Regions from separate parts of the Kribbella sp. NPDC050459 genome, predicted to be linked through region 3. Evidence: riboswitches for the same ligand, from Rfam matches in the RefSeq annotation. Region 3 holds a riboswitch; each other region holds the start of a gene.
What was found. Region 3 has a riboswitch for thiamine pyrophosphate ahead of thiC (phosphomethylpyrimidine synthase ThiC). Riboswitches for the same ligand answer to the same signal wherever they lie in the genome.

Region 1 (6,198 bases), on a different contig from region 3:
CCTGGTCGTCGGGTTCGCCTTGGTGGCCGGCGCGTTGGTGCTGGTCGCGCTGCTCGGCTCGGTGCTCACCGATCAGGTCTGCCGGGCCGCCCAGGACCGCGCGGCCCAGCTCGCCGCGGCACCCGCAGCCGTGGCCGGCCCGTCGTCGACCGAGATCGTGCAGGTGATCGATCGCGCCGGGCACGTGACCGGCGGCGGATCACGGCTCGCCTCGCCGGGGACCGGGTGCGTCAGGGTTGAACCGCCCGGCCACGGTGAGGACTTCGTGTTCGCCGCCGCGGTCGTACCGTCCGGCGGAGAGGTGGTCGTCGGCCGGCCGCTGGTGGACGTGCTCGACTCGACCCGGTTTGTACGCCGGGTGCTCGTGGTCGGCGTACCGCTGATGGCGGTGATCGTCGCGGGGGTGACCTGGGTGGTGACCGGGCGGGTGCTCGCGCCGGTGACGGCGATCCGGCGGGAGGTGGACGCCATCTCGGCGACCGAGCTGCATCGGCGTGTTCCGGCCAGGCGTGCCGACGAGATCGGCCGGCTGGCGAGGACGATGAACCGGATGCTCGACCGGCTGCAACGGGCGCAGCAGTCGCAGAATCGCTTCGTGTCCGATGCCTCGCACGAGCTGCGCTCGCCGATCGCGGCGATCCGGCAGCACGCCGAGGTCGCGTTGGCGCACCCGGAGCGTACGGGGGTCGGCGAGCTCGCCGCCACGGTCCTCGCGGAGGATCTGCGGATGCAGCACCTCGTCGACGACCTGCTTCAGCTGGCCCGCTCCGACGAGCAGCGGTCCGCCCCGCCGGATCTGCCGGTCGACCTCGACGACCTGGTCCTGGCCGAGGCGAAAACGTTGCGCGCGGCAACCAGCGTGGCGGTCGACACGACCGCGGTGTCGGCCGGTCAGGTCCGCGGCGACGAGGCGCAACTGGCCAGGCTGGTACGCAACCTCGGCAGCAACGCCGCGCGACACGCGCGCACCGGGATCAGCTTCGGCGTCGCCGAGGCGGACGGTGTCGTCGTGCTCACAGTCTCCGACGACGGCCCCGGGATCCCGGCCGCGGACCGGGAGCGCGTGTTCGAGCGCTTCGTCCGGCTGGACGCGGCCCGGACCCGCAACATCGGCGACGCGGGCGACTTGGGCGACACGGGCGGCGCGGGCAGTGCGGGCGGCGCGGGCGGCGCCGGTCTCGGCCTGGCGATCGCCGCCGGCATCGTCGACCGCCACCGGGGCGCCATCCGGGTCACCGGCCGGTCCACCCTCGAAGTCCGGCTGCCGGCGGTAAGCGCTTGCTCAAACTCCGGGAGATCTGCCGGAGAGGGTTGAGAAACCGGTTTCCATCGGGAGAGGATACGGGGGTGGGACGGACACCGAAGGACTCGATCACGATCGCCGACGTCGCGCGGGCGGCGGAGGTGTCGCGAGCGACCGTGTCCCGGGTGATGAACGGTCGGCTCAGTGTCGCACCTGAGATCGTCGCCCGGGTGCGCGCCGCGGCGGAGCGGCTCAACTACCGCCCGAGCGACCTGGCGCGCAGCCTGTCGCTGGGCCGGACGAACATGGTCGCGCTGGTCGTGCCGGACCTCGGCAACCCGCTGTTCCAGCAGATCCTGCGCGGGATCACGAACGCGTCCGCGGCCGGCGGCTACAAGGTGCTGGTCGCCGAGACCGCCGAGAACCCGGACGCCGAGGCGGCGATCGCGATCGAGGCCCGGCGGCGCTGCGACGCGCTCATCATGGTCTCGCCGCGGATGGACGAGGACCAGTTGCTCGAGCTGCTGCCGCAGGTGCAGCCGGTGATCCTGGTCAACCGCGAGGGCCCGGCGGAGGTGTCGTCGGTGGTGGTCGACTACGGCCGCGCCGTCCGGATCGTCGTCGATCACCTGGTCGGCCTCGGGCACCGGCGGCTGGCGTTCCTGTCCGGCCCGGCCGCGAGCGCGTCCAACAGGTTGCGGTTGCGCGCGCTCGACGTCGCCGAGCGGGAGATCCCCGGTCTGGAGCTGGTCCGGCTCGAGTGCGGCTGGTCGATCGAGGACGGGTACGCCGCGGTGGAGCGGGTGCTCGAGTCGCGCGCCACCGCGGTGGTCGCGTTCAACGATCTCGTCGCGTTCGGGCTGCTGGCGCGGCTCAACGAGGTCGGCGTCGCCGTACCCGTAGACCTGTCTGTGACCGGCATGGACGACATCGGGCTGGCGCGCTTCGCGGTACCGTCGCTGACGACCGTCCGGGTGCCGCAGAAGGACCTCGGCGACCTCGCGTGGCAGCGGCTGCACGCGGCGATCGCGGGGCCTTCCGGTGCGGTCGACGGCGTACCGGAGCTGCGCTTGGCGGTGCGGGCCAGCACGGGGCCGGTGCCGCAGGAGTCGCAGCCTGACGGGGACGACGCGGCCGATCGGATCACGTGGCAGCAGCAGGGTGACATCTTCGCGCTCGGGAGTTCGGCGGGGCTGCTCGCGCGGTACGAGTTCGGGCGCCGGATGCCGCAGGTGCACGCGCCACGGCCGTACCTGCATCCGGTCCGGACGCTCGGCGGGCATCCGCTGACCGAGGTCAACCCGGTGGACCACCGGCACCACTACGGACTTTCGCTGTCGGTCGCCCAGGTCAACGGCACGTCGCACTGGGGCGGACGGACCTACGTCCGCGGCCAAGGCCCGACCCTCCTCACGAACCACGGTCAGCAACGCAGCCGCGGCGTGACCGTCGACGATCGCGAGCTGGTCGACGACATCACCTGGTACGACGAGCAGGGGCGGCCGCAACTGGTCGAACGCCGGCGTCTCACCGGGGCTCTCGCCTTCGGCGGCTGGCGCCTCGACTGGCACAGCGTGCTGACCGCGCGCTACGGCTCGATCCGCATCGACAGCCCGGCGACGTGTGGACGCGAGGGCGCCGGGTACGGCGGGATCTTCTGGCGCCTGCCCTCCGCCCCGACGACCGTCCTGAGCGCGGACGGCGACGGGCTCGAGGCTGCGTTCGGTTCCGTCGGCCGGTGGCTCGCGTTCGTCCAGGGCGATGTCAGCTTGTTGCTGGTGCAGCCGGATCAGGTGTGGCCGTGGTTCCTGCGATCCCGTGAGTACGTCGGGGCGTGCCCGGCGCTCGCGTGGGAGCAGCCGTTGACGCTGCAGCCCAACCAGGAGCTGACGCTGTCGCTGACCGCGCTCCTGCTGGATCGGGCCGTCGACGCTGCGGAGGCTAGAACGTTGGCAGACCAGTTGTAGGCGACGACGCCAGCGCCGACTGCCAGCGCTTCGGCACGCGGCCGGCCAGCCGCGCGTTCCGGCCCGCGGAGACGGCGTCGCGCATCGCGGCGGCCATCAGGGCGGGCTTCTCCGCGCGGGTCACCGGGGTCGCGAGCATCACCGCGTCACAGCCGAGCTCCATCGCCAGCGCGGCGTCACTCGCCGTACCGATGCCGGCGTCGACGATCACCGGGACGTTCGCCGCCTCGGCGATCAGCGCGATGTTGTGCGGGTTGCGGATACCCAGCGCCGAACCGATGGGTGCGGCCAACGGCATCACGGCCGCGCACCCCGCCTGCTCGAGGCGGCGGGCGAGGATCGGGTCGTCGTTGGTGTACGGCAGCACGGTGAAACCGTCGGCCACCAAGGCGTCCACGGCGTCGAGCAACTCCACCGGATCGGGCAGCAGCAGGTGGTCGTCGGCGACGACCTCGACCTTGATCAGGTCGGTCTCCAGCGCCTCCCGGGCCAGCTTCGCGGTCAGCACGGCCTCGGCCGCGGTGTGACAGCCGGCCGTGTTCGGAAGGACATCGATGCCGTGCTTCTTCAGCACGTCGAGCACCGAACCCTCGTGACCGGTGCCGAGGCGGCGCATCGCGACCGTCGTAAGTTGGGTGCCGGAGGCAATCAATGCCTCCTCCATGACCTCGAGGTTGGCCGAGCCGCCGGTCCCCATGATCAGCCGGGACGTGTACGTGCGGCCGCCGAGCTCCAGTGGGTCGTCCATGTCAGCCTCCCTGCGTCGCGCTGACGATCTCGACCCGGTCGCCGGGCTCGAGCGTGGTCCGGGCCCACTCGGCCTTGGTCAGCACGTTCTGGTTCACCGCGACCGCGATCCCCGTCGTGCGATCGGAGTACTCCGCGATCAACTCGGCGACAGACCGGCCGGCCGGCCCGTCGACCGCCGTACCGTTCACCCAGACGGATTCCACAGCTTCCTCCCTACGCCGGAATTACCCGATTCAGGTTCAGCGGTCGGTGACGGCTCAGTCACCCTCTCAGCCCACTCCCTGCGAGCTCCCGCGGACGGTTCGACTATAGCTGACGGGTCAGTCGACGGTGGCGCCGGTGAGCAGGGCGGCGAGCTCGGTCGGACGGTACAGAACCTGTTTGCCGGTGCGTTCCGGCTCGACGAGACCGGTCCGGCGAAGGAGCTGAAGATGCTGGCTCACGGCGGACGGGGTCACCTTCAGCTCGCCGGCCAGGTCGGTCGTCGTCCGGGGATGGGTGAGGAGCTCGAGGATGTGCGCCCGCGGCGTACCGATCAACTGGGCGAGGTCGTGCCGCGACGGCGGCTCGACGACGGACCACAGATTTGCCTGACCGCGTGGCGGGTAGCCGAGCAGCGGTTCGGCGCCGGGATCGAACGGGATGACCGCGTGCGGGCCGAACAGCGTTGGCTGCAGTACGAGCCCGCGGCCGGCGACGTCTTCCGTACGGCTCTGCTCGGCGACACGGTCCACCTTGAGCAGCCCATCGGCGTACGTGATGGCTGGGCCCAGTCCGTTGAGCATCGCGCCGGTGCCTTGCTGCGTGAGGACGTGGCCGCGGTAGCTGATGTCGGCGGACAGCAGCGTGCGCATGCGGCTCCAGTACGGCGCCATGACGGCGTCCCAGTACTGCCGCAGCGCCTCGACGACCTTGCCGACGGTGCATTCCGCGGGCAGCTCGCCGTTCACCGCGATCATCTGCCGGTCGAACGTCGCCTGGTCGACGTCAGCGATCAGGCTCAGCTCGTCGTCGAGTTGCGTGAGGGGCGAGGACGGGCGCGGGGTCAGGAAGTCCGGGCTGCCCATGGTGTCGTTGACGAGCCACCGCAGTACGTCCCAGTCGAGCTCCGCGACGTACGGCTGCACCGCCCGGACCCACGCCAGCTGCAGCGGGAAGCGGCCGGGATCCCGGAGTGCGCGCAACGACAGCACCGTCTCCGCGACCGGCGAAACCGCGAACCGGACGTCCGCCAGGTCCTGCGACGTCAGCTGATAGGTGAGCACCCCGATCCCTTCGTCGATGTAGGCAGATCCTAAATCGACAGACTGTCGGAGGCGCGTGGGATGGTCGAACGCATGGGATTTCGCACAATGGACGACGAGGAGATGGCCGAGTTCCTGGCCCAGCCGCTGGTGGCCGTGCTCGCGATCGACGACCCCGGCTGGTCGCCGCATGTGACACCGGTGTGGTTCTTGTTCGGCTCCGACCGGTTTCAGGTGATGACGCCGCGCAAGTCGAAGAAGACCCGTCTGCACCGGACCGGCACAGGTGAGCTGTCGCTGTCGGTCCAGACGGTCGAGGGCGCCACGGCGAAGTATGTGAACATGCAGGGCGTGGCCCGGCTGCTGCCCCTGGACGCGGACGTGCTGCATGCCGCGGTGGAGAAGTACCTGCCGGAGGAGGCGCGCGCCGCGTACATCGCCGATCCGCCCGAGGACGCGATGTTCGACATCACCCCGCGGCGCATCACCACGGGCGTCATCGGCTGACAGTCCGCCACGCTGTCTCGTCGTACCGGGTATGACTGACTATGTGCTCGACGCGGACCGGACCCGGATCGGCTTCGTGGCCGCGCATCGCGTGGGCGGGAAGGTGCACGGCCACTTCGCGACGTTCGAGGGCGCCGTGAAGGTGGAGGCGGTGGATCCGTCCGCGTCGTCCGGCTGGCTGACCGTCCAGATGGCGAGCGTCGACACCGGCAACCGCCGCCGCGACGACCAGTTGCGTCAGGACTTCTTCGGCGCGCCGGCGTACCCGGCAATGACGTTTGTCGCCACCGCCATCACGCCGAGCGCGCCGGGTCGCTTCGAGGTCACCGGCGACCTGACGATCCGCGGGACCACGTCGCCGCTCACCGTGCCACTCGAGGTGACCGACACCGGCGACGAGCTCCACTTCACGGCGTCCCGCACCATCAACCGGCACACCTGGAACGCCAACTGGAACTCGTTCACGACCGCCCTGATCCGCCCCGAC
Region 2 (6,198 bases), on a different contig from region 3:
ACCCCAGTCCCTCTCCCCCGCCCGCGACGGCCTGATCAAAAAAGGCCTAGTCTTCTCCGCCGAACGCGGCACCGTAGCCTTCACCGTCCCCCACTTCGGCAAGTTCCTCCGCACAAGAACAGCCTGACAACTGGCGGAGGGTGAGCGGGGAAGTGTGAGCGGGGAGGTATGAATGGTGAAGGTGGAGCAGGCCACGCGTGCTACGCAGCCGCCACTCGTCGCTCCGCTCCTCGCCGCGCCTGCTACGCGCGCTCCCTCCCACCCCCGGGCTAGCGCCCGTGCATCAGTTGCCGGCTGCCGCCGGCGTGCTCCCGGCTGCCGCCGGTGCGTTGCGGGCTGGCGCCCGCGTGTTCGCGCTGCCGCGCGGGGTGACTGCAAGCGGATTCCGGGCCGGGGCATGACCGTCGCCGGCGAACAGACCGCCTTCAACCCACCCCGAGCTGGCGCCTGCACACACCTCCGGTTCTCGCCGGGTGCTGCGCCTGCGGCCAACCGCGAGCAGGCCGTCCGTGGGAGCCGCTCCTCCTCTTCCGGCTCATCTGACCGCGGCTTAACACAACCGGGCTTTCGTGCTTTGGCAGGTATCGGTAGGGTCACTTGTCATGACCACCCGGCGGAGCGGCCAGCGGGCCGACGTGTCCAGGCGTCGGGGTGGGCGGCACAGTCGGCGGAAGTCGTACAAGGGGCAGTGGCTTGTGGTGACGGCGTTGGCGGTGCTGGGGACTGTGGTGGTGGCGCATCCGGACGTGGCGCATCGGAACAGTCTTGCGGCGGAGGCGGTGGCGGGGGTTGACGCTGTCGCCGAGGAGGTGCCGGTGGCTGCTACGCCCAAGCCGACTCCGATCGCCACGCCGACGCAGAAGTTCACCACGCCGTTGCGGCCGGCACCGACGCTGACGCGCAAGCCGAAGAACGCGAAGCCGAACGTGTTGGTCTCGAGCGGGAAGCTTGCGGTGGTGCCGGGGTCCGACAAGGCGACCGGGGTGCGCGACAAGCTGACGTACCGGGTCGAGATCGAGCAAGGGGTGTCGGTGAACGGCGCCGCGGTGGCGGCGGCGATCCACAAGACTTTGACGGATCCGCGCGGCTGGCAGGCGCTGCATCCGGTGAGTTTCGAGCGGACGGACCGCGTCGACGCCGACCTCCGGATCATCCTCGCGACGCCGACCTTGACCGACAAGCTCTGTCTGCCGCTCGACACCGGCGGTGAGGTGTCCTGCCGCGTCGAGGACCGGGTGGTGCTCAACGCCAAGCGGTGGATCTACGCGATCCCGGCGTACAACGGCAACGTCGAGATGTACCGCAGCTACCTGGTCAACCACGAGGTCGGTCACGCGCTCGGCCACGGGCACTCCACCTGCACCACCCCGAAGACCCCCGCGCCGGTGATGATGCAGCAGACCAAGGGTCTGGCCGGCTGCCTACCGAACGCCTGGCCGACCATCAAGGCCACCTGAGAGACTGGGCGCGACGGAGGGAGCACCGATGTCGTCACAGGACTTCCCGACGTACGGCCGGGGCGATGAGCCCGAGAAGCAGCAGGCAGCTGGTGAGGAGCATCACTACGCTCCGCCCGCGCCGTACGGCGGCGGCACGTACGCCGGGCCGCCTGCCCCGCCGGAGCAGTTCCAGTACGCGCAGCCGCAGCCGTACGGGACCCAGCCGCAACCGCAGGGCAACCCGGCGTACCACCAGCCTCCGGCCTACCGCCCCGGCGCACCCTACGGCGCCGAAGCGAGCCCGCAGCCGCATGAGCTCCCGACGTACGGCCGGGACGAGCCGTCGCGGGATCCGCGCGCCGCTCGGGTCGTCGGCCTGGCGACGTTCATCGCCGCGATCTACGGTCTGCTCGTCGTGTCCGTCCAGCGGGTCGCGCTGCGGGAGATCTCCCAGGCGCCCGGCTCACCGCTCAACCACCCGTTGCGGACCGACGTGCTCGACGCGATCGGCCAGCTGCTGCTTCTCGTCGTCGGCACCGGCGCGCTGGTGATGTGGATCCGGGACGTGCTGGCCCGCCGCAAGGCCGATCGTCGGCCCGAGCCGGCCGAGCTCGCGGGGCTGCTGCTGGTCGCGGTGTCGGTGGTGCTGATCCTGGTCTGGCTGCTCATGGTGCTCTCCACCGGGCTGGGTAGCAGCAACGACGCGCTGCACCGGCTGCCCACGGCGTACGGCTGGGGTGGGGTCGGCCTGCTGCTTCTCGCCCTCGGCCTGTTCCTCGGGTACCGCGAGCTGAAGCCCGACGTAGCGAACCCCGTCGTCAAAGGCGCTCCGGCCAAGGCGCCCTGGGAGTGAGCGCACCGATCGTCCTCGTGCCCGGCCTGGGCCTCGGCCCGGAGTCGTACGCGCGGACCGCCGAGCATCTCGTCACGCCGTACCACGTGGTGACGCTGCCCGGGTACGGCGAACCGGCAGGCGCTCGGGAGGACCTGCATCCGCGGGCGCTCGCGGTGGCGCTGGCCGAGAAGATCCGCGAGCGGTCGGTGCTGGTCGGCCACTCGGCGAGCTGTCAGGTCGTCGTCGAGACGGCGGTGCGCTACCCCGAGCTGGTGCACGCCCTCGTGCTCGTGGCCCCGACGGGTGATGCCCGGATGTCGAGCTGGGTCGACCGCGCCGTCCGGCTCGTCGGGTCCGCCATCCCGGATGTGCCGAAGCTGGTCCGGATCAGCCCGCAGTACGCGCGCACGACGCTGCCGTCGATCGCCCGCGCCGGGGAGGCGTCGCGGATCCACGACCTGGCCGCGGTGATGCCGCACGTCCGGGCGCCGGTGGTCCTGGTCCGCGGCAAGCACGACCTGATGTGTACGAAGGAGTGGCTAGAGCAGCTCGCCGAGCTCAGTCACGGTGAGGCACGCACGCTGGAGACGGGTGCCCACATGCCGGTCGTCACGAACGGCCCCGAGGTGGCGGCGCTCATAGAACGAGCGGCCGCTCTGCCGGAAAGTAGCTGACGCGTTAAACTCACAGCACCAACCTATGCGGGAGCTCGCACCGAGGATGCGCGGGCTGAGAGGGCGACAGCTGGGTCGCCGACCGCCTGAACCTGACCGGGTAATGCCGGCGTAGGGAGTGGGGTCACTCATGACCGATACAGCTGTTCGTCCGTCGAGCTCCACCGAGGCTCCGCTCGTTCTCACCACCGATGCGCCGCGCACGCTCGGCTTCTTCGACCAGTTCACGCTCTGGGGCAACTTCGGCATCTCGCTGTTCGGCCCGGTGACCGGTGCGCTGGTCGCGGCGTACACCGGCTCGCTGTGGCAGGGCCTGCTCGCGGTCGTCGTCGGCTGTGGCATCGGTGCGCTGGTGCTCGGCGGTGCGGCCGTGTTCGGGTCGCAGACCGGTGCGCCGGCGATGGCGTGCCTGCGTGGTCTGTTCGGCCGCCGCGGCTCGATGGCGCCGACCGTGCTGAACATCGCGCAGAACGTCGGCTGGGCGACGATGGAGATCATCGTGATCTCGCAGGCCGCGGTCGCGGTGACGAGTGAGCGCTGGCGCTGGCTGTTCGTCGTCCTCGCCGGGGTGATCGCGACCGCGATGGCGGTGCGTCCGCTGGGCAGCGTGAAGATCCTGCGCAAGTTCATGGTCTGGCTGGTGCTGATCGCGTCGGTGTACCTGTTCGTGCAGGTGCTGAGCAAGCCGACGCACGCCCTGCCGCAGGACAGCGTGTTCGGCTTCTGGCCGGCGGTCGACCTCGCCGCGGCCGGTGTCGTGTCGTTCGCCCCGCTGGCCGCGGACTACACGCGGCACTCGCGGACCAACAAGGCGGCGTTCGCCGGTTCCTCGCTCGGCTACGGCCTGGCCGCCATCGCGTACTACGCGCTCGGCGTGGTCGCCGTTGCGACGCTGGGGACGAACAGCGACGACGTCATCACCGCACTGGTCACGCTGCCGGCCGGCGCGATCGCCCTGCTCGTGCTGCTGGTGGACGAGGTCGACGAGGCGTACGCGAACGTCTACTCGACCACGATGGCCGCGCACAACCTGATCGGCCACATCGACCGGCGGTGGATCTCGGTCGCGATCGGCGTCATCGCCACCGGGATCGCGCTGTTCATCGACCTCGGCAACTACACGCAGTTCCTGTACCTGATCGGCTCGGTCTTCGTTCCGCTGTTCGCGGTCGCGATCGCCGACTTCTTCGTGGTCAGCAAGATGAAGTGGGACGTGTCCGGTACGGCGAAGTTCCGCTGGCAGCCGACCGTCGCGTGGCTGATCGGCTTCGTCGCGTACCAGCTGGTGAACCCCGGCACCGTCACGGGCTGGTCGCCGTTCTGGACCAAGATCCAGCAGGCCCTGTTCAACGACCAGCCCGTGCCCAGCTGGCTCGGTGCGACGTACACGTCGATCATCGTCTCGATGGTGGCTGCGGTACTGCTCGGCCGGATCGGTCGGCGGCAGGCTGCCTGAGCAGCACCAGCGCGACCGCCGGGAACACCAGCACGGACAGCAGCCCGGCGCAGACCAGAGCGGCGGCGGTGACCGGGCTCATCAGCCCGGTCGCCACGCCGATCTGCGTCGCCGTCACGATGAACGGCAGCGACGTCGCCTGCAGCAGCGCCGCCGCAGCCGTCGCCCGGGGGCCGAGTGTCCGCACTGCGAGGTACGCCGGTGCGCCGCGGACGACGAGCAACGCGAGCAGGAACAACGGCACCCGGACGAGCGCGGCCGGGTCCTCGAGCAGGCCGCGCAGATCGAGCCGGAGTCCACTCGTCACGAAGAACACCGGGATCAGGAACCCGTAGCCCAACGCCTCCAGCTTGATCCGGAAGCGTGGATGCGAGGCGGCGTCCCGGTCGACCAGTCCGACTACCGCTCCGGCCAGGAACGCCCCGAGGATCGTCTCCAGCCCGAACTGCTCCGCCAAGGCGACGAAGGTGACCAGCAGCACCACAGCAGCCCGGACCCTGATCTCCGCTGTGGTGTCCTGCAGCCGCAGCAGGACCCCGCCGAGTCGCTGCGACCGTCCGGCGGTGGCGACCACGAGACCCGTGACGACCACGAGCAGAGCGAAGAGCGCGACCATGACGAGCCGTTCGCCCGCACTGCCTCCTTCGGTCGAGAAGACGAGTGACAGCACCAGTACGGCGGCGAAGTCGGCGACGGATGCGGCCGCGATGGTGAACTGCCCGACGCTGCCCTCGGCCTTGCCCGCGTCCTTGAGGACCGGCACGACCAGGCCCAAGGACGTCGCTGACAACGTGACAGCGAGCAGGAGCGCGCTGTTCACCCAGCCGACCGCAGAGAACCCGAAGCCGGCCAGCCCGCCCAGCAGCAACGTCACCAGATAGCCCAGGACCGCCAGCCGCAGCACCTGTCCGCGCAGCCGGTGTACGTCGATCTCGAGGCCGGCCAGGAACAACAGGAAGCCCAGCCCGAGCAGCGAGACGATCTGCAGCGGCAGGTCGACGTCGATCAGGCCGAGCCCGTGCGGACCGAGCACGATCCCGGCGACGATCTCGAGGACGACCGCCGGGACCCGGAGTCGCGGTGCGAGGCCGAGCAGCAGCGGTGCGAGCAGCGCGATCAGGACGACCGCGAACAGGTTGGTGAACTCCACGTCCGGCATACCGCTTCAGTGCCGTCGACGCGGCCGGACGTTACGCGGTCAACCGCGCGGGAAGGAACGGAAGGCGTCGAGCAGCCGGTCGCGGGTCTCCTCGGGCAGGTTCTCGGGCTCGACCCGCCCGACCTCGGTCGCCGTGCGCCGGATCTGCTCGACGTAGCTCTCGCAACCGTCGCAGAGCGCCAGATGCTCGACGAACCGCTGCTCGGTCTCCGTGGCCAACGCACCGTCGAGATAGGCGGTGACAAGCTCGACCAGCTCGGCGCACGTCATGCGTCAGCTCCCGTGAAGTAGTGGTCCAGCCGGCCGCGAACGGCTGCCCTGGCGCGGTGCAGCAGGACCCGTTGGTTGGCCATGGAGATCTCCAGCAACGCACACACGTCCTCGGCGTCGTGTCCGTCGATGTCCCGTAACGTCAGCACCACCTGCTGTCGGATCGGCAGGCCCTCGATCGCCGCGGCCACGGTGGACCGGACCTCGTGGGCCAAGACCTCGCTCTCGGTGGTCGGCCAGCGGTCCGGGAACGTGCGCCAGCCGCCCGGGTACTGGTCGTCGGCGCCCCGGAAACGCTGCGGGTCGACCGTCGGCTCGCTGTCCGGCACAAGGCTCGTCCAGGGGACGGTCCGCTGCTCGCGAGT
Region 3 (6,198 bases):
TGTGGGTGAAGATCTCGGCCGCGACGGCCATCTCGCTCGGCACGTACTCCGGCGGCTGGCGGATCATGCGAACCCTCGGGCGGCGGATCATCCACCTGGACCCCGCCCGCGGGTTCGCCTCCGAATCCATCGCCGCGGGCGTTCTCTACGTGATGGCGATCGGACTGCACGCGCCGGTCTCCACCACGCACACGATCACCTCCGCGGTGATGGGCGCCGGCGCCACCAAGCGCCTGTCCGCCGTCCGCTGGGGCGTCGCCAAGGGCATCGTCACCGCCTGGGTCCTGACCATCCCGGCCGCCGGCATCGTCGCGGCCGCCGTCTACGGTCTGGCCCACCTGATCCTCGAGTAAGGTCCCAGACCCCCGCGCCGCTAGCGGTTCCAGCGGCGTACGGCCTTGGCCACGTCCTTGGAGCGGATGGAGCCGAGGTTGTACTCCCATGCGGCCAAGAGGCGGTCGCCGAGCACTTCGGCGTCCAGGAACGTGCGCGGCCGTACGGCGACGGCCCAGGTGGCCGCGGCCGCGTGGCCCTGCTGGTGGAGCAGGTGGTCGACGGTCGCCTCGATCCGTGTCGCCTGCTCGCTGTCGAGATGGTCCGTGGCCCACTGCTGCAGGATCCGCGAGTCGTCGCCCGTCATCCGGGCCAGATAGGTCAGCGGGCCCCGCCAGAAGCCCTTGCGGCCGATGTTGTCCAGCGTCTCGAGTGGGAACCAGCCGTTCTGGCTGCGCCGGCCGTTCACCGCGGACTCGATCTCCCGGGCGCGGTCGGCGGACAGCCCCCGCACCGCCCAGTCGACGAAGAACGCCCCGGCGTCCGGGATGTGCTCGGCCACGTGCGGCGCCGGCGTCAGCGCTCCCGGATCGAACAGATGCAGCTCTTCGGGTGTATCGAACAAAACCTTCCCCGCCCGCTCGTGTCCACGGACCCACCGACGCGGACCCGCTGCACAGGGACCCCCCAGGTTCCTGCTCTGTCAAACGACAGCCCTTCGTACCCTCGTTCCGGCCCGAGGGTCAAGCTCTCGTCCGGTAGCCGGTGCCGTGCTCACGTAAACGTTTGACGCCTGTGCTGTCGGTGCCCGGCAGGTGCATGATGAGAGGTGGGGTGGGCCCGCGGGCCCCGGGGGTGATGTGTCGTGATCAGACTCGAACGACCTGCTGTGCCGGAGGTCCTCCGGAGCACGACCCGGTCTGTGGAACCGGTTCGAGGACGCCGTGGTCGCGGTCCGGGAGACGTTCACCGACGACGACGAGTACGTCGCGATGACGCACCAGGTGATCAAGGCCTACTTCGCACGACTGTTCGGGGGATGACATGACGACCTACGTACCCGCGCCGCCGCGGAGCTGCGACGTACTGATGAAAGGCGGCATCACCAGCGGGGTGATCTATCCGAGCGCGGTCTGCGAACTGGCCCGGCACTACAAGCTGGCGTCCGTCGGGGGATCGTCGGCGGGCGCCATCGCCGCGGCGGCCGCGGCGGCGGCAGAACTGGGCCGCGACGCCGACGGGTTCGGAAAGCTCGAACGACTGCCCGACGATCTGATGGCTCACCGCCCGGGAGGCGCCTCGTTGCTGTTCCGCCTGTTCCAGCCACAGCGCGGTACGGCGTCCTTGTACAAGGTCTTCACGGCCGGACTCGGCACCTCCGGCGTCGGCCGGGTGGCGCGCATCGTTCGCGCCGCGCTGTCCGCCTTCGCCCTGTGGGCGCTGGCCGGCGCTGTGCCCGGCGTCGTCTTGCTCGTCCTCGGGATCCTCGGTCAGGGCGTGGCGGCCTGGGCCGCGGTGATCGCCGGTGCGCTGCTAGCCGTCGTCGGTGTCGTCGTGGCCGTCACGGCCGGCGTGCTCCGGAGCCTCGCGAAGAACGTGCCGGACAACAACTTCGGGCTGTGCAACGGGATGGCGGGCAGGTCCGAGGGCGGCGCGGAGCCGCTGACCCGTTGGCTGCACGGCAAGTTGCAGGACTTCGCCGGCCGGGCCGGGGACGCGGATCCGATCACCTTCGGGCAGCTGACCGCGGCTGGTGTCGAGCTGCGGATGATGACCACCAACCTGACCCGGCACCAGCCGATGCGGATGCCCTGGCCGGAACGCGAGTACTTCTTCGACCCGGGCGAGTTCAAGGAGCTGTTCCCGGCCGAGGTCGTGGACTGGATGTGCGAGCACCCGCCGCCGTTGTCCCCGCAGCCGGCCAAGCAGTGGGCCGGCGAGTTGCGCCGGTTGCAGGCCGCACCGAAGCGGCCGTTCCCGCTCGCCGCGGATCTGCCGGTGATCGTCGCGACCCGGATGAGCCTCAGCTTCCCGTTCCTGATCTCGGCCGTGCCGCTGTACGCGATCGACTTCACGCACCCGGCGTACAGCAAGGTCAGTGCCGCGGTGTCGGACTGGCGGGACGCGAACCCGCAGGCCGGGCCGGAGCAGGCGCTGCCCGCCGTACCCGCGCCGGACTTCGAGGTCAACTGGTTCTCCGACGGCGGCATCGCAAGCAACCTGCCGGTGCACTTCTTCGACTCGCCGCTGCCGGGCCGGCCGACCTTTGCGGTCGACCTGGCACTGTTCCCGCCGGGCGTGCCGAAGGACCTGAAGGACCAGGCCGAGAACACGCGGCTGCCGGTCGTCAACCAGGGAGGGCTGGACCGGCGCTGGACCCGGTGGGACGGACGTGGGCTCGGCCTGGTCGCGCTGTTCGGCCGGTCGATCCTGGACACCGCGCGCGGTTGGGTGGACGAGGCGCAGCTGGTGATGCCCGGCTACCGCGACCGGATCGTCACGATCTACCACGATCACGACGAAGGCGGCCTGAACCTGACGATGAAGGACACGGTGGTGACCGACCTGGTCGAGCGTGGTGAGGCGGGCGCGAAGAAACTCGTCACCCGCTTCGTCCTCGGCAACGGCTGGGACAACCACCGCTGGATCAGGTTCCGCACGGCCACGGCCGGCCTCGAGACCTGGCTGGCCGGTTTCCGGCACGGGTACGACGAACCGTCGCCGGACGCCCTGCCGTACGCCGACCTCGCCGGCACACCCGGCACCGCCGTACTGCCGTCGTACTCGATCAACGGCACCCAGCGAAAGGCCGTGAACCTCCGAACCGACGCACTCCTGACTCTGGCCTCGAGCTGGCAGGACCCTCCCACCGACGCTTTCACCCACGGCTCGCCCAGCCCACAACCGTTCCTGCGCCTGGTGCCCGGCACCCTCTTCGACCGGAGCGGCTGAGGTCTACTTCTTCTTCAGGGCGCGGCGGGCGAGTTCTTCCTGGTCCAGGCGGGCGGCCTCGGCGGGTGTTGGCGCGCTGCCGCCGTACGCGGCGGGCAGCCACCAGGCACCGGGTGGCTGCTCCGGGTACGCGCGGATCGTCTCGTCGAGCATTCCGGCCATCGTGGAGCGCAGCTGGGCGGTCGCCTCGATCGGATCGTCGTCGCGGGTCACCGTGATCGGCGCGCCGATGCTGATCGAGATCGGCCGGTGCCGGCTGAAGTCCCGCGGGTGGTCCTTGGTGAACATCCGCTGCGTGCCCCACAGGATCATTGGCAGCACCGGTACGCCGGCCTCCGCGGCCATCCGGACCGTGCCGGACTTGAACTCCTTGAGCTCGAACGACCGGCTGATCGTCGCCTCCGGGAACACGCCGACCAGCTCACCGGCGTTCAGGTAGCGGATCGCCTGCTCGTACGACGCGGCGCCGGCCTCGCGGTCCACTGGGATGTGGTGCATGCCGCGCATCAGCGGGCCGGAGTACCGGTTGCGGAACAGCACCTCCTTGGCCATGAAGCGCACCAGCCGCCTGGCCGGCAGCGCGCCGTACCCGCCGAGGATGAAGTCGACGTAGCTGATGTGGTTCATCGCGATCAGGGCTCCGCCGGTGCGCGGGACGTGCTCGGTCCCGGTGCGGCGGATCTTGAGGTCCAGCACCGTGAACGCGGTCTTCGCGAAGGCGATGACAGGCGGATAGACGAGGTCGCGCATCCCTCGACGTTACATGGTTCGTCTAGGGTGTCCGTGACAACTCGATACCGCGGGAGCTCGCACCGTAGTGGGCTGAGAGGGCGGCTGGCTTGATTCGCCGGCGCCGCCGACCGCCGAACCTGTCCGGGTAATTCCGGCGTAGGGAGCAGCAGCATGGTGAATGTCAGCACGATCCGTCCGGCCGTCACCACGGGCCCGATCTCGGGCTCGGAGAAGATCTATCGCGGCGAGCTCGGGGTACCGGCGCGCCGCGTGCATCTGACCAATGGCGAGCACTTCGACCTCTACGACACGTCCGGTCCGTACACCGACGCTTCCGCCGGGATCGACGTCCAGGCCGGTCTGCCCGCGCTGCGGCGCGAGTGGATCGCCGGGCGGGAGCCGCGGACTCAGCTCGGGCACGCGCGGGCCGGTGTGATCACCGAGGAGATGAGGTACGTCGCACTGCGGGAGGGGCTCGATCCGGAGTTCGTCCGGGCCGAGGTGGCGCGCGGGCGGGCGGTGATCCCGGCGAACCGGCGGCACCCGGAGAGCGAGCCGATGATCATCGGGAAGAAGTTCCTGGTGAAGGTGAACGCGAACATCGGCAACTCCGCCGTGAGCAGTTCGATCGAGGAAGAGGTCGAGAAGCTGGTCTGGGCGACCCGGTGGGGCGCCGACACGGTGATGGACCTGTCGACCGGCAAGAACATCCACGAGACGCGGGAGTGGATCCTGCGGAACTCGCCCGTCCCGATCGGCACGGTGCCGCTGTACCAGGCGCTGGACAAGGTCAAGGGCGATCCGGCCGCGCTGTCGTGGGAGGTGTACCGCGACACGGTGATCGAGCAGTGCGAGCAGGGTGTGGACTACATGACCGTGCATGCCGGCGTCCTGCTGCGGTACGTCCCGCTGACCGCGCGGCGGATCACCGGGATCGTGTCGCGCGGCGGGTCGATCATGGCCGCGTGGTGCCTGGCCCACCACCAGGAGTCCTTCCTGTACACGCATTTCGAGGAGCTCTGCGAGATCCTCCGCGAGTACGACGTGACGTTCTCGCTCGGCGACGGGTTGCGGCCGGGATCGATCGCGGACGCCAACGACGAGGCGCAGTTCGCGGAGCTCCGCACGCTGGGCGAGCTGACGAAGGTCGCCTGGGAGCACGACGTCCAGGTGATGATCGAGGGCCCGGGGCATGTCCCGATGCACAAGATCGCCGAGAACGTCCGGCTCGAGGAGGAGCTGTGCGGGGAGGCCCCGTTCTACACTCTGGGGCCGCTGGCAACGGATGTGGCGCCGGCGTACGACCACATCACGTCGGCGATCGGCGCGGCGCAGATCGGCTGGCTGGGGACGGCGATGCTCTGCTATGTCACGCCCAAGGAGCACCTGGGACTGCCGGATCGCGACGACGTCAAGACCGGCGTGATCACGTACAAGATCGCCGCCCACGCGGCCGACCTGGCCAAGGGGCATCCCGGCGCGCAGGCCTGGGACGACACGTTGTCCAAGGCAAGGTTCGAGTTCCGCTGGGAGGACCAGTTCAACCTCTCGCTGGATCCGGACACGGCCCGGTCGTTCCATGACGAGACGTTGCCGGCCGAGCCCGCGAAGACCGCGCACTTCTGCTCGATGTGCGGGCCGAAGTTCTGCTCGATGCGGATCACCGCCGACATCCGCGCGTACGCCGAGGAACGCGGCCTGACGTCGGCCGAGGCGATCGAGGCCGGCTTCGCGGAGATGTCCGAGACCTTCAAGTCCGCCGACCAGAAGCTCTACCTGCCGATCACGGACTGAGTCGGTGCGCCGTCCGGCCCGGCGTGCGCCGCACTCCGGGCCGGATACGGTGAGTGACGGGCTGAAGCGATTCAGGTTTTGCCCTTCACTCTACGTGAATAAGACTGTAGCCTTAACCCGTTCGGAAGGAGGTGCAGGGTGATGGTCTTCGTTCTCACGGTAGATCAGCGCGGCAGCCGAAGCACGAGCGATCTCGTACCCGAGCTACTGAACTCCCTGAACCGCCGGCCGCGGCGGACCGGACTGCTGCGCAAGTTCGAGCGGACCGCCGGCGACGAGGTGCAGGGCGTGCTGTCCGAGGCCCGCGCGACCATCGACGTGATCGTCGACCTGCTCCGGGCGGACAGTTGGTACGTCGGACTCGGCATCGGCGGGGTCACCGAGCCGTTGCCGCGCAGCACCCGCGCCGGCAGCGGCGAGGCGTACGTGTTCGCGCGCGAGGCGGTG

Region 1: linked by a shared signal. The riboswitch ahead of thiS (sulfur carrier protein ThiS) and the one ahead of thiC (phosphomethylpyrimidine synthase ThiC) in region 3 are both predicted to bind thiamine pyrophosphate.
Region 2: linked by a shared signal. The riboswitch ahead of AB0I12_RS26885 (cytosine permease) and the one ahead of thiC (phosphomethylpyrimidine synthase ThiC) in region 3 are both predicted to bind thiamine pyrophosphate.

What each region holds. Positions count from the first base shown of each region.
Region 1 covers NZ_JBFAJQ010000013.1:220,920-227,117, forward strand. Annotated here, with positions in the region: gene AB0I12_RS33555 (HAMP domain-containing sensor histidine kinase) at 1-1,315, shown strand, start outside; gene AB0I12_RS33560 (DUF6807 family protein) at 1,348-3,210, shown strand; gene AB0I12_RS33565 (thiazole synthase) at 3,185-3,958, opposite strand; gene thiS (sulfur carrier protein ThiS) at 3,960-4,163, opposite strand; TPP riboswitch at 4,154-4,265, opposite strand; gene AB0I12_RS33575 (DUF5937 family protein) at 4,281-5,225, opposite strand; gene AB0I12_RS33580 (pyridoxamine 5'-phosphate oxidase family protein) at 5,298-5,711, shown strand; gene AB0I12_RS33585 (YceI family protein) at 5,743-6,198, shown strand, end outside.
Region 2 covers NZ_JBFAJQ010000009.1:96,471-102,668, reverse strand. Annotated here, with positions in the region: gene AB0I12_RS26905 (ATP-binding protein) at 1-127, shown strand, start outside; gene AB0I12_RS26900 (DUF3152 domain-containing protein) at 603-1,457, shown strand; gene AB0I12_RS26895 (hypothetical protein) at 1,486-2,292, shown strand; gene AB0I12_RS26890 (alpha/beta hydrolase) at 2,289-2,948, shown strand; TPP riboswitch at 2,966-3,083, shown strand; gene AB0I12_RS26885 (cytosine permease) at 3,079-4,404, shown strand; gene AB0I12_RS26880 (cation:proton antiporter) at 4,343-5,563, opposite strand; gene AB0I12_RS26875 (anti-sigma factor) at 5,603-5,833, opposite strand; gene AB0I12_RS26870 (sigma-70 family RNA polymerase sigma factor) at 5,830-6,198, opposite strand, start outside.
Region 3 covers NZ_JBFAJQ010000008.1:326,390-332,587, reverse strand. Annotated here, with positions in the region: gene AB0I12_RS26230 (inorganic phosphate transporter) at 1-353, shown strand, start outside; gene AB0I12_RS26225 (hypothetical protein) at 374-898, opposite strand; gene AB0I12_RS26220 (hypothetical protein) at 1,318-3,225, shown strand; gene AB0I12_RS26215 (lysophospholipid acyltransferase family protein) at 3,229-3,975, opposite strand; TPP riboswitch at 4,015-4,137, shown strand; gene thiC (phosphomethylpyrimidine synthase ThiC) at 4,129-5,751, shown strand; gene AB0I12_RS26205 (transposase) at 5,893-6,198, shown strand, end outside.